3 regions of the Synechococcus sp. A15-44 genome follow, and region 1 is predicted to be linked to each of the others. Evidence: predicted binding sites of a transcription regulator. Region 1 holds the regulator's gene; each other region holds the start of a gene.
What was found. The regulator NtcA, encoded in region 1, controls nitrogen genes in cyanobacteria. The targets are predictions, from matches to a motif close to GTANCNNNNGNTAC.

Region 1 (3,275 bases):
GCACTTGAGCATTAGAAACCTCGGCGCAACTCCGTGACTTGATCTGCCATCTCCACCACACCGGCGGGGATTGTAGGTCCAGTGATGATCACATCCATCGAAGCGGGCCGCTGCTCAAGAGCTGCAATCACGTCCGCCTCATCCAGGTATCCGAAGGCCACGGCAAGGCCGAGTTCATCCAACACCAGCTGGTCGAGATCTCCCTGGATCAGATGCTGACGGCAGATGGACCAAACCTCAGCCACCGCCTCCGCACCACCGGGATGCCCCGGCGAGGAGAGGCAGAGGGGCACTTCCGGCCGCAGCCAGACGAGGCCTCCGCAGAGCTTCACCCGGCCGGCCGATCCCTGCTGCACGCCCCCTTTGAGGAACTGACTGATCAGAACACGACTGCCCAAGCCGGCAGCTCGCATGGCCTGGCTGAGAACACTGGCGAAACTGCCTCGATAAGGCGCCGTATGCACCTGCAGCTGCCCTTCGGGAGCCACCAGATGCAGGGGTGGCGGATCAGAAACGGCAGGCAAGGGCCTCAGGCCCGCCCGTTGCAAGGCCTGCTGATCCCGATCCAGGGAATTTTGGAAGGATTGGGGGTCGGCGAGGCTTGTGGTCATCACGGAAGCATCTGTCCGGGCGACCCCGGCAAGACCTTGAATGTAGCGGCGAGATCACATTCCACAAGGGGATTGACACCACCCATGGTGTTTGGACAGGGCGAGAACCAACCGCCTGCGAGGCTTGACGAACTGCACACCACCGATGAGCCAATCCCCTGAACAACGCACTGATGGCCGTCGCCCGCAGCAGTTGCGACCGTTCTCGGTGACCTGGAATCCCATGAGGTTTGCCTTGAGCTCCCTTGTGGTTCACACCGGCCGAACCGCTGTTCTCTGCAGCGTTTGCTTGGAGGACAAGGTTCCCCGCTGGCGCAAGGGAGAAGGATTGGGATGGCTCAGCGCCGAATACCGGTTGCTGCCCGGATCCACCCCACAGCGGCAATCACGGGAGCTGATGAAACTCTCGGGTCGCACCCAGGAAATTCAGCGGCTGATCGGCCGAAGCCTGCGCGCCGTGATCGACATGGAGCGTCTAGGGGAGCGCACCTTGCTGATCGACTGCGACGTGATCCAAGCGGACGCCGGCACCCGGACGGCCTCGATCACCGGGGCTTGGCTTGCCCTGGACCAAGCCTGCCGATCCCTGGTGGACCAGGGAGTGCTGGAGCAATCGCCCCTGATCGATCAGGTGGCGGCTGTATCCGTGGGCTTGGTTGATGGCCAGGTCTTGCTGGATCTGGACTACAGCGAAGACAGCCGAGCCGAGGTGGACCTGAACGTTGTGCAGTCCGGCGATGGCCGTCTGCTGGAAATCCAGGGAACGGCGGAGGGTGCGCCCTTCAGTCGCAGCCAACTCAATGAGCTGCTGGATTTAGCAGAGCCGGGATTGAGCTCCCTGATGCAGGCGCAACGCCAGGCCTTCAACGAGCACAGCAGCGTTAAGTAATAACCGCTACATGGCGGCCACCGCCGGCTCCGTAACTTCGCCACACCAGGGGGTTGTCATGACCAGTAGCCGAGGTTTCAGCCGATACGCCCCGCAGATGGTGGCTCCAGCTCCCAGCGCAGAGCCCGCCAACCGTTCTCTGCTGGAGATCATCCGGGATCTCGATGGCGCTAGCAGTGATCTGGTGGATCGCAACAAGACCATCTTTTTCCCTGGAGATCCCGCAGAACGGGTGTATCTGATCCGCCGGGGAGCCGTTCGTCTGTCCCGCGTCTACGAATCGGGAGAAGAGATCACCGTGGCCCTGCTCCGCGAGAACAGCCTCTTCGGGGTGCTGTCACTGCTGACAGGCCAACGGTCCGACCGCTTTTATCACGCTGTGGCCTTCACCCGGGTCGAAATGGTGACGGCACCAGCGACCTCCGTCAAGGCCGCCATCGAAGCAAACACCAGCGTTGGCCTGCGCTTGCTTCAGGGTCTCTCCAGCCGGATTCTGCAGACCGAGACGATGATTGAAACCCTCACCCATCGGGACATGTCATCCCGACTGGTGAGCTTCCTGCTGGTGCTTTGCAGGGACTTCGGCGTGGCAGATGAGCTAGGCATCACCATCGACCTGCGCCTGTCCCATCAGGCCATCGCTGAAGCAATTGGCTCAACACGCGTCACAATCACGCGTCTGCTGGGAGACTTGCGTCAATCCGGTCTGGTTCAGATTGACCGCAAGAAAATCACCGTTCTGGATCCGATCGCGCTGGCCAAACGCTTCAGCTAGGCCTGCCATCGCCCGACTTGTGCAGCGATGAGCGGCTGGGCACTGATTCTGGTTCTGTTGGTGCTCGGGGGCGTGCTATCGACCCTGGGCGACCGCTTGGGCAGCCGCGTCGGCAAAGCGCGACTGAGTTTGTTCAGCATGCGCCCACGGCGCACCGCCGTTTTGATCACGGTGTTGACCGGCAGCCTGATCAGCGCACTCTCACTTGGCCTGATGCTTCTGGTGAGCCGGCAGTTGCGGGTGGGCCTGTTTGAACTGGATGCCCTGCAGGAGAAACTCCAAGACAGCCGTCAGCAGCTAAAGGCAGCCGAGCGGGAACGGGACAAGACCCAAACGGAAACCAAACGGATCGCCATTGAGCTCGAGCAATCACAGCAACGGGCCAACACCCTGCGCCTCGAACTGGCTCCTCTTCAGAAGGAGCTGGCCCAACTCGAAGCCGAACGTGAACGCCTCAGCCAGGACATCGCCTCCCGCGATGCGGACATCCAGCGCACGGAAGCCGAACTCAACAGCGTTCGCAGCCGCATCCGAGCCGGTGAGCAGGAACTCAAACAACTGGAACGCAATCTGGTCGCCTTGCGGCGTGGATCGGTGGTGATCAGCAGCGGACAGACCTTGGCAAGAGCAACGGTTCGACTCGATGCTCCGGACCAGGCCAAACAGGCTGTCGACAGGCTGTTGCAGGAGGCCAATCTCAACGCCTACGGAAAAGTGCGACCTGGCGAAGCACCCGAACGGCAGTTGATCCGCGTTCCGCGCAGCGATGTGGAACGCCTGCAAAGCATCATCCGCAAACCGGAGACCTGGGTGATCTCGCTGCGCTCAGCCACCAATGTGCTGCGAGGTGAAACAGCGGTGTACGCCTTCCCCGAGGTGCGTCCGAACCGGCCGGTGACCCAACGCGGAGACGTGCTGGCCACCACCACACTGCAACCGGATGAACGCACTCCAGAGGGCATTCGCACACGATTGAACCTTCTCCTGGCCTCGGCCTATG
Region 2 (3,275 bases), 320 kb from region 1:
TGCCGGCCAACATGGCCGCAATGGCAGCGGTGCGGTTGGCCGTGCGCCAGTAGAGGCCACACGCCACAGGCCAAACCGTGGAAGCCACCAAGGCACCGGTGAAGAACAGCACCGACGCCAGCGAATCCAGCCGCGGCCAGGACAGCGCCAGGGTGACGACAGCCAGTCCCACCACCATCAACCGCGCCGCCTGCTTGAGCTGCAGGTCGCTGGCCTGGGGGCGCAACAGGCGGAAGTACACATCCTCTGCCAGCAGATCGGCGGTGGAGGCCAACAGCGAATCCAGGGTGGAGGTGAGCGAGGCGAACACCACCACAAACACCAGAGCCGCGCCGCCGGCACCGAGCAGATCGGCTGCCATCACAGGGAACACCATGTTCACCTGCTCGATGGGCAACTCACGGGCCAGGGCGACCAGGCCGATGGAGCCCGTCACCATCGGCACGCTCATCCAGGCGATTCCCCCCAACACGAAGGAGGTCATCACCACCGAGCGCCGGCTCGCGAAAACCCGGGACCACCAGATGTTGTTGTGAAACACCTCGCCCATCGAAAACAGGGCGGAATTCCAGGCGATCAACAAACCCGCCGGCAGCAGCAGATCAAGCCGATCGGGATGCCGGGCCAGCAACGCGGCATGCACCTCGGGCATCGGAAATTGACGGAAGGCGAGCACCGCCACCACCGCCAGCAGCACCATGATCAACAGGGACTGAATGAAATCGGTGCCGATCACAGCCCGCATTCCACCGAACAGGGTGTAAAGCGTGGCGACACCAATCACCACCACCATCCCCACGTGGTAGTTGAAGCCTGAAAGAGCCTGCAACAGCAGGCCAGCACCCATCGCCTGGGTCATCAGAAAGCCCAGGGTGTAGATCGCGGTGATCAGCATGAACACCCACCAGGCCAGACGCCCGTAGCGCAGACGAATGAAATCGCCGCTGGTGCGCCCGTTGGGCATCAACTGCTTGATCCGCGAGGCCAGGGGGGCGAACAGGATCAGACCAAGCCCGGCCAGGGCATAGCTGAACATGCCCCAAAGGCCGGTTTTGTAGCCGAATTCAGGGGCGAGCAGGGTGGTGTTGCCGGTGACCCAGGAGGCCATCAACGTGGCCGTGCTCAGGGCCAGCCCGATGTTGCGCCCCGCCAGCATGTAGTCGTCGGCATTGCCTTGACCGCGCCGGCCCCAGGCAATCCCGAGCGCCACCCAGAGAACGGAGAACAGCACCACCAACGCCCAGGCGATCCCGGGCTGAAGGAAGGGAACCGAGTCAGCGGACATCCGTCGACCCCCTGCGGTTCCAATACAAATGTCCGCGCAGAATCATCACCACCGTCGCCGCGGTCACAACGGCACCGAGGGCAAAGATCAGTCGCGCCCAGAGCAATTCATCCAAGGCCCAGCCCCTTTGAACTCAAGAAACAGGTAAGCAAAAAGGCTTCCCAAGCCGGGCTGTCGCCCTCCATTCAGGTGCCTTCGGATACCCAAACAGCAGGCGATCAGCACCCGGTCGCATGAAATTGCGGAATGTGTAGCAACTGCAACCCGAAGGGGGATCGGCCGACGCGTTGGATGCCTTCCCCTCATTCCATCGGGATGTTTACCGACTACAAACCCACGGTCGGCTTCGACGAATATTTCTGCAGTGAAACGGCAAGGCCGCGCGACGATCTGGCCACGCTGCTCACATCACTGGGGCAGATGGGATTGCCCGAGCTCAATCGCAGCCACGCCTCGGCCAGTCAGCTGCTGCGTCGCCTCGGCGCCACCTTCCGCCTCAACGATTCCGGCCTCAAAGGCAGCGAACGGATTCTCCCCTTCGATCCCTTGCCCCGCCTGATTGGCCGCAGCGACTGGATCACCCTGGAGCGGGGACTGCTGCAACGCCTGGAAGCCATCGACTGCTTCCTCGCCGACATCTATGGCCCCCAGCAGATTCTCAACGACGGTGTGATCCCACGGGAAGACGTGGAAAGTTCCTCCGGCTGGCGACCTCAGATGCAGGGCATCAGCCTGCCCCTCAACCGCTGGTGCCACATCTCCGGGCTCGACCTGATCCGCGACGGCGAGGGCACATGGCGGGTCCTGGAAGACAACCTGCGCTGTCCGTCGGGGGTGGCCTACTTCCTCGAGAACCGTCGGGTGATGAAACGGTTGTTCCCTGGCCTGTTCGAGGGCCGTGCCGTTCAACCGATCGACGACTATCCCTCCCATCTGCTGCGCACCCTTCAGGACCTGGCTCCCTGGAGTGACAGCCCCCGCGTGGCGATCCTGACGCCCGGGGTGTTCAACAGCGCCTATTTCGAGCACAGCTATCTCGCCCAGCAGTTGGGCATTCCTCTGGTGGAGGGACGCGACCTGGTGTGCGAAGACGGCCGGATGTGGATGCGCAGCACCAACGGCCTCAAACCCGTGGATGTGATCTACCGACGGATCGACGACGATTTTCTCGATCCCACCGTGTTCCGCCAGGACTCGATGCTGGGGGTGCCGGGCCTGATCGACGTGCTGCGGCAAGGACGGGTCGCTATCGCCAATGCCCCTGGCACCGGCGTCGCCGACGACAAACTGATCTACGCCCACGTGCCGGCGATGATCCGCTACTACCTCGATGAGGAGCCGATCATCGAGAACGTTCCCACCTACCTCTGTTCCCGGCCGGATGATCAGCGCTACGTGCTCGAACACCTCGAGCAACTCGTGGTGAAGTCGGTGGCGGAAGCCGGGGGCTACGGAATGCTGATCGGCCCCCAGGCCAGCCGTTCGGAGCTGGCGGACTTCGACACGAAGATCCGTGCGAATCCCCGCAACTTCATCGCGCAGCCCACGCTGCAGCTCTCCACCGTGCCGTCCCTCAGTGACGGTGAGCTCTACCCCTGCCACGTGGATCTGCGCCCCTACGTGCTGCGGGGCGCAAGCAACTGGGTGAGCCCAGGGGGGCTGACGCGCGTTGCCCTCAAGCGCGGCTCACTGGTGGTGAATTCGTCCCAGGGGGGCGGATGCAAGGACACCTGGATCGTCGACGACCAACGGATGGCGGCACCGCAGCCCCAGGAGGCTGTGCCGTGTTGAGCCGCGTTGCCGATTCGCTCTACTGGATCAACCGCTATCTGGAACGTGCCGAAAACATCTCGCGCTTTCTGGAAGTGAGTGAATCGATGGCGCTGGACTGCCCTCCGGGCAGCGCCGAACCATGGCTGCCGCTGGTGGAGGTGACGGGGGATCGCCACCGCTTCGATACGGCCTATCCCGATGCCACGCCCAAACAGGT
Region 3 (3,275 bases), 720 kb from region 1:
CCTGCCGAATCCACACCTGGCAGGCCATGGGAAAAGAAAAGACCACCCCCTGGCAGGCCTCAAGCCACAGACTCCGGACACCCCCATGGGGTCGTTCTCATCCCTGGCGTCTCGATATGGGGGTTTGCATTTTTCTGTGGTGAAAACGGGCTTGACTTCAGAAACTGATTTTGTTTCTTGCGAGAAAAAGCCAGCCAATAAATGTGGTCACGTAGATAACACCAATCACCAACAGATTCAAAGGCAAGAACAGATCCCAGAGGAAAGAAATTCCAACTGAAATCACTCCTGCCCAACCCAAGCCATCAAGCCAGTCCATGACTAGCAGCAAGCATCTTCATAGTCGTCAAACTCTTGAACAAGAGATTCAGCATCTACTGGCTGTATTTGCCCGAGCAGAAGCTCTGTCCTTTGCTTCAACCATCTCGACACCTGAATCTGCTGTGCGGGTGGCACCTCATCCACAGTGATCAGCTTGAGATTCCTCCTCCAATTCTGCTCTCGATAGCTCATGACATTCAGAGCATGGTCTTGAAACATATCTCTATTGGAGCTGTGGTTCTGTTGCGTAGACAACCGTTGGCCCTACAGCAAATCCGCCAAGGCCATTCAGACGGCACTCAAAAGACACCAAGACCAATCCACACAACACACAATCAACAGCCCACACAGACGCTCTCAGGGCTTATGCAGAGCAGGCCACGTCAATCGTCGTCATCGAGAAAATCCAGCGGAATCAATCCGAGCGGATATGGAGGAACAATCTACATCGATTTCAGTCGTTCATCAATACGCAACGCGGAGAAAGAAAAGGATCTGTTGACACCACTGGGACGTGATTTCTTCATTGCAAAGTGACGCTTGACGCAAATGATTTGGGATTGGGATTTCACGAAGGAATTGGGTCTAGGAAGTTGTTTCGTCAGCTCTCAGTTTTCAATTGCCAACAACGGGAGTTGCACCCGTATGTTCAAGAAGAGGGTCGAGGTGATTGCTTTCAATCAATGTTGGAGGGATTGCCAATGCGCGTTCCATCCCCCCTGGGAACGAACCTCCGACAATCCACCATTGACCACCACCCGCCCCAAGAGCCGACCAAGGACCATCGGATGACGAGATGGACCAAAAGCCGCCTCAGAGGTCAACTGGTATCGCAAAGATACATTCAGCAGGATTCATCGTTGAATTCATCACAGCCAAGAACCCAGACCCAGACTGAGTTCATCAATTCACGAGCAACCAATTTCCCTGGTTTGTATCGGCGTGAACGACACAGGGATTGACCGCATGGATATAACTAATGTGTAGCAACCGCTACCCACTACGTTCAGTCAGCACTCGTGTTGACCGCAGTTCGACTCAGGCCATGGAACGGGGACCTGAGCTTGCTTCGAGGAACCCATCATGACCCTGACCTATCGCGGCCAGAAGTACAACCAGAACAACGCTGCTGCATCCAACGTTCAGCGTCCGGTTCTTGTTTATCGCGGTCAGAAAGTCGCCAGCTGACAACAGCACGACGACCTCTTACAAGCCCCGCCGAGGCGGGGCTTTTTTATGGCTCATTTGCCTTCAGGATCGGGCTGTTTTGCCTTCCAACGTTCAAACCAAACGGCGACGGCGAGGGACACACCCACGGCAAAGCCAGCACCAATCAGCACCACACCAACTTCCACCGGCATCAACACCACCTGTTGCTACCCCAGATCATCGGACAAGAGCGTCACTGAACCAACGACTGATACGCCTCATTGACGCGTCGAAACGCCTCAGCAGAACCACCGAGATCGGGATGGTGCTGCTTCACCAGTTTTCGATGCGACTGCTTGATCTCAGCGAGGGACGCGTTGGCCTCCAAGCCCAACACCCTTAAAGCGGCACGGCGTGGATCACAGGCGTGGCCATCGTCCTGACGATCCGTTTGACGTTGGTCCGTTCGGGTGCGGCGACCCTGCCGCCTTGAACCTGATTGGTCCTGCCGCTGACGCAACTGCTCCACCACACGCTGTGGATCCTCATCCAGCCATTCACTGGCGCGAACCCCAAACAAGGCAAACGCCGCCAGAACGGCCGTTGTTTGCTTGTTCGGCTTGGCTCCCACCGCCGCCATGAGATCTGTTCCCAGCCCCCGAACCAACCGATCCAACCGCTGTTCAAGGGTTAAGTGGGCAGGAAAACCACTGCGGTTGAGCTGCTCGATCAACAGCTCCAATCCGCGCTGACGCAGTGCCGTCCATCCCGGCTGCTGAGCCAGGGCCTGCCCCCAGGCCCGCACCTGTTGGCTGCTGATGCGCGGTGGAGCTTGTGCCGATGGCTCAGTCCAGGGGCGATGGGATCTGGGCTCCGTACGAATGCGTTGGCGTTGCTGACGTTGCAGTCGCTCCAACTCACGGTTGAGCCGCAACACCTCGCGACGCAAAGCGTCGTTCTCCGCCAGCAACGCCTCTACATTGCTGGTGACCCGTTGTTCAGGACGTCCGCCTGACCACTGACGCGGATCAAAGCCCAAAGCGTGTCTCCCGCCTCACCATGGCAACAACTCACCATTGGCATGCCAGAAGCTGCCGCTGGTGGCCATGGTCAAGCCATCGATCCGGGCCAACAGCCCCTTCACCGACTGTTCGGGGTGGATCCCGCTGGGATTGAAGCGAATCATGCGAGTTCGCACCAATCCGGGATGCAAGATCGCCACGGCGATGCCCCGCGGTTCCAGATCAATCGCCAACGACTTTCCGGCCATGTTGAGCGCCACCTTCGACATCCGATAGCCATAGGAGCCTCCCGAACTGTTGTCGTCGATGGAGCCCATGCGGCTGGTCATCAGCACCAACTTCGCTCCGTTGGGCATCTGATCCACCAACGCCCTGGCCAGCAGCAAAGGAGCAAGGGCGTTCACCTCAAACTGGCGGCGAATCCCGGAGGGATCCAAATCCATCAGGCCCATCGACTGCAAAATCCCGGCATTGAGGATGACGCCATCGAGGGGCAAACCATCCAGTCGCTGCACCAGGTCATCAATGGCTTGGCTGTCGCTCAACTCAAGGCCGGCTTCCACCCGCACGCCCAGGCACTCCAGTTCATCACTGGTTTGACGGCAAACGGCCACCACGTCATCGCCACGGGCCTTGAGCTGCCTGCAGTATTCCAAGCCGATCCCACGGTTTGCGCCGGTGACCAGAAACGTCGCCATCGGGAGGTTTCAGCAACCGCCATCCTGCCGGCTCTTGCGTCGATCCCCTAAAGGGATCACGCCGAAAAATCCCCCTCCACGCCGT

Region 2: SynA1544_RS14235 (circularly permuted type 2 ATP-grasp protein) is a predicted target of NtcA. The motif match lies at 1,536-1,549, and genes of this name have one in related genera.
Region 3: SynA1544_RS05485 (DUF4278 domain-containing protein) is a predicted target of NtcA. The motif match lies at 1,305-1,318, and genes of this name have one in related genera.

The regions. Positions count from the first base shown of each region.
Region 1 covers NZ_CP047938.1:255,600-258,874, reverse strand. The annotation lists gene dcd (dCTP deaminase) at 1-12, opposite strand, end outside; gene SynA1544_RS01325 (cob(I)yrinic acid a,c-diamide adenosyltransferase) at 12-611, opposite strand; gene rph (ribonuclease PH) at 757-1,500, shown strand; gene ntcA (global nitrogen regulator NtcA) at 1,559-2,275, shown strand; gene SynA1544_RS01310 (DUF3084 domain-containing protein) at 2,303-3,275, shown strand, end outside.
Region 2 covers NZ_CP047938.1:2,553,232-2,556,506, forward strand. The annotation lists gene SynA1544_RS14230 (sodium:solute symporter family protein) at 1-1,285, opposite strand, end outside; gene SynA1544_RS14235 (circularly permuted type 2 ATP-grasp protein) at 1,601-3,076, shown strand; gene SynA1544_RS14240 (alpha-E domain-containing protein) at 3,070-3,275, shown strand, end outside.
Region 3 covers NZ_CP047938.1:977,987-981,261, reverse strand. The annotation lists gene SynA1544_RS05490 (hypothetical protein) at 158-319, opposite strand; gene SynA1544_RS05485 (DUF4278 domain-containing protein) at 1,405-1,509, shown strand; gene SynA1544_RS05480 (J domain-containing protein) at 1,724-2,509, opposite strand; gene SynA1544_RS05475 (SDR family oxidoreductase) at 2,525-3,190, opposite strand; gene SynA1544_RS05470 (hypothetical protein) at 3,247-3,275, opposite strand, start outside.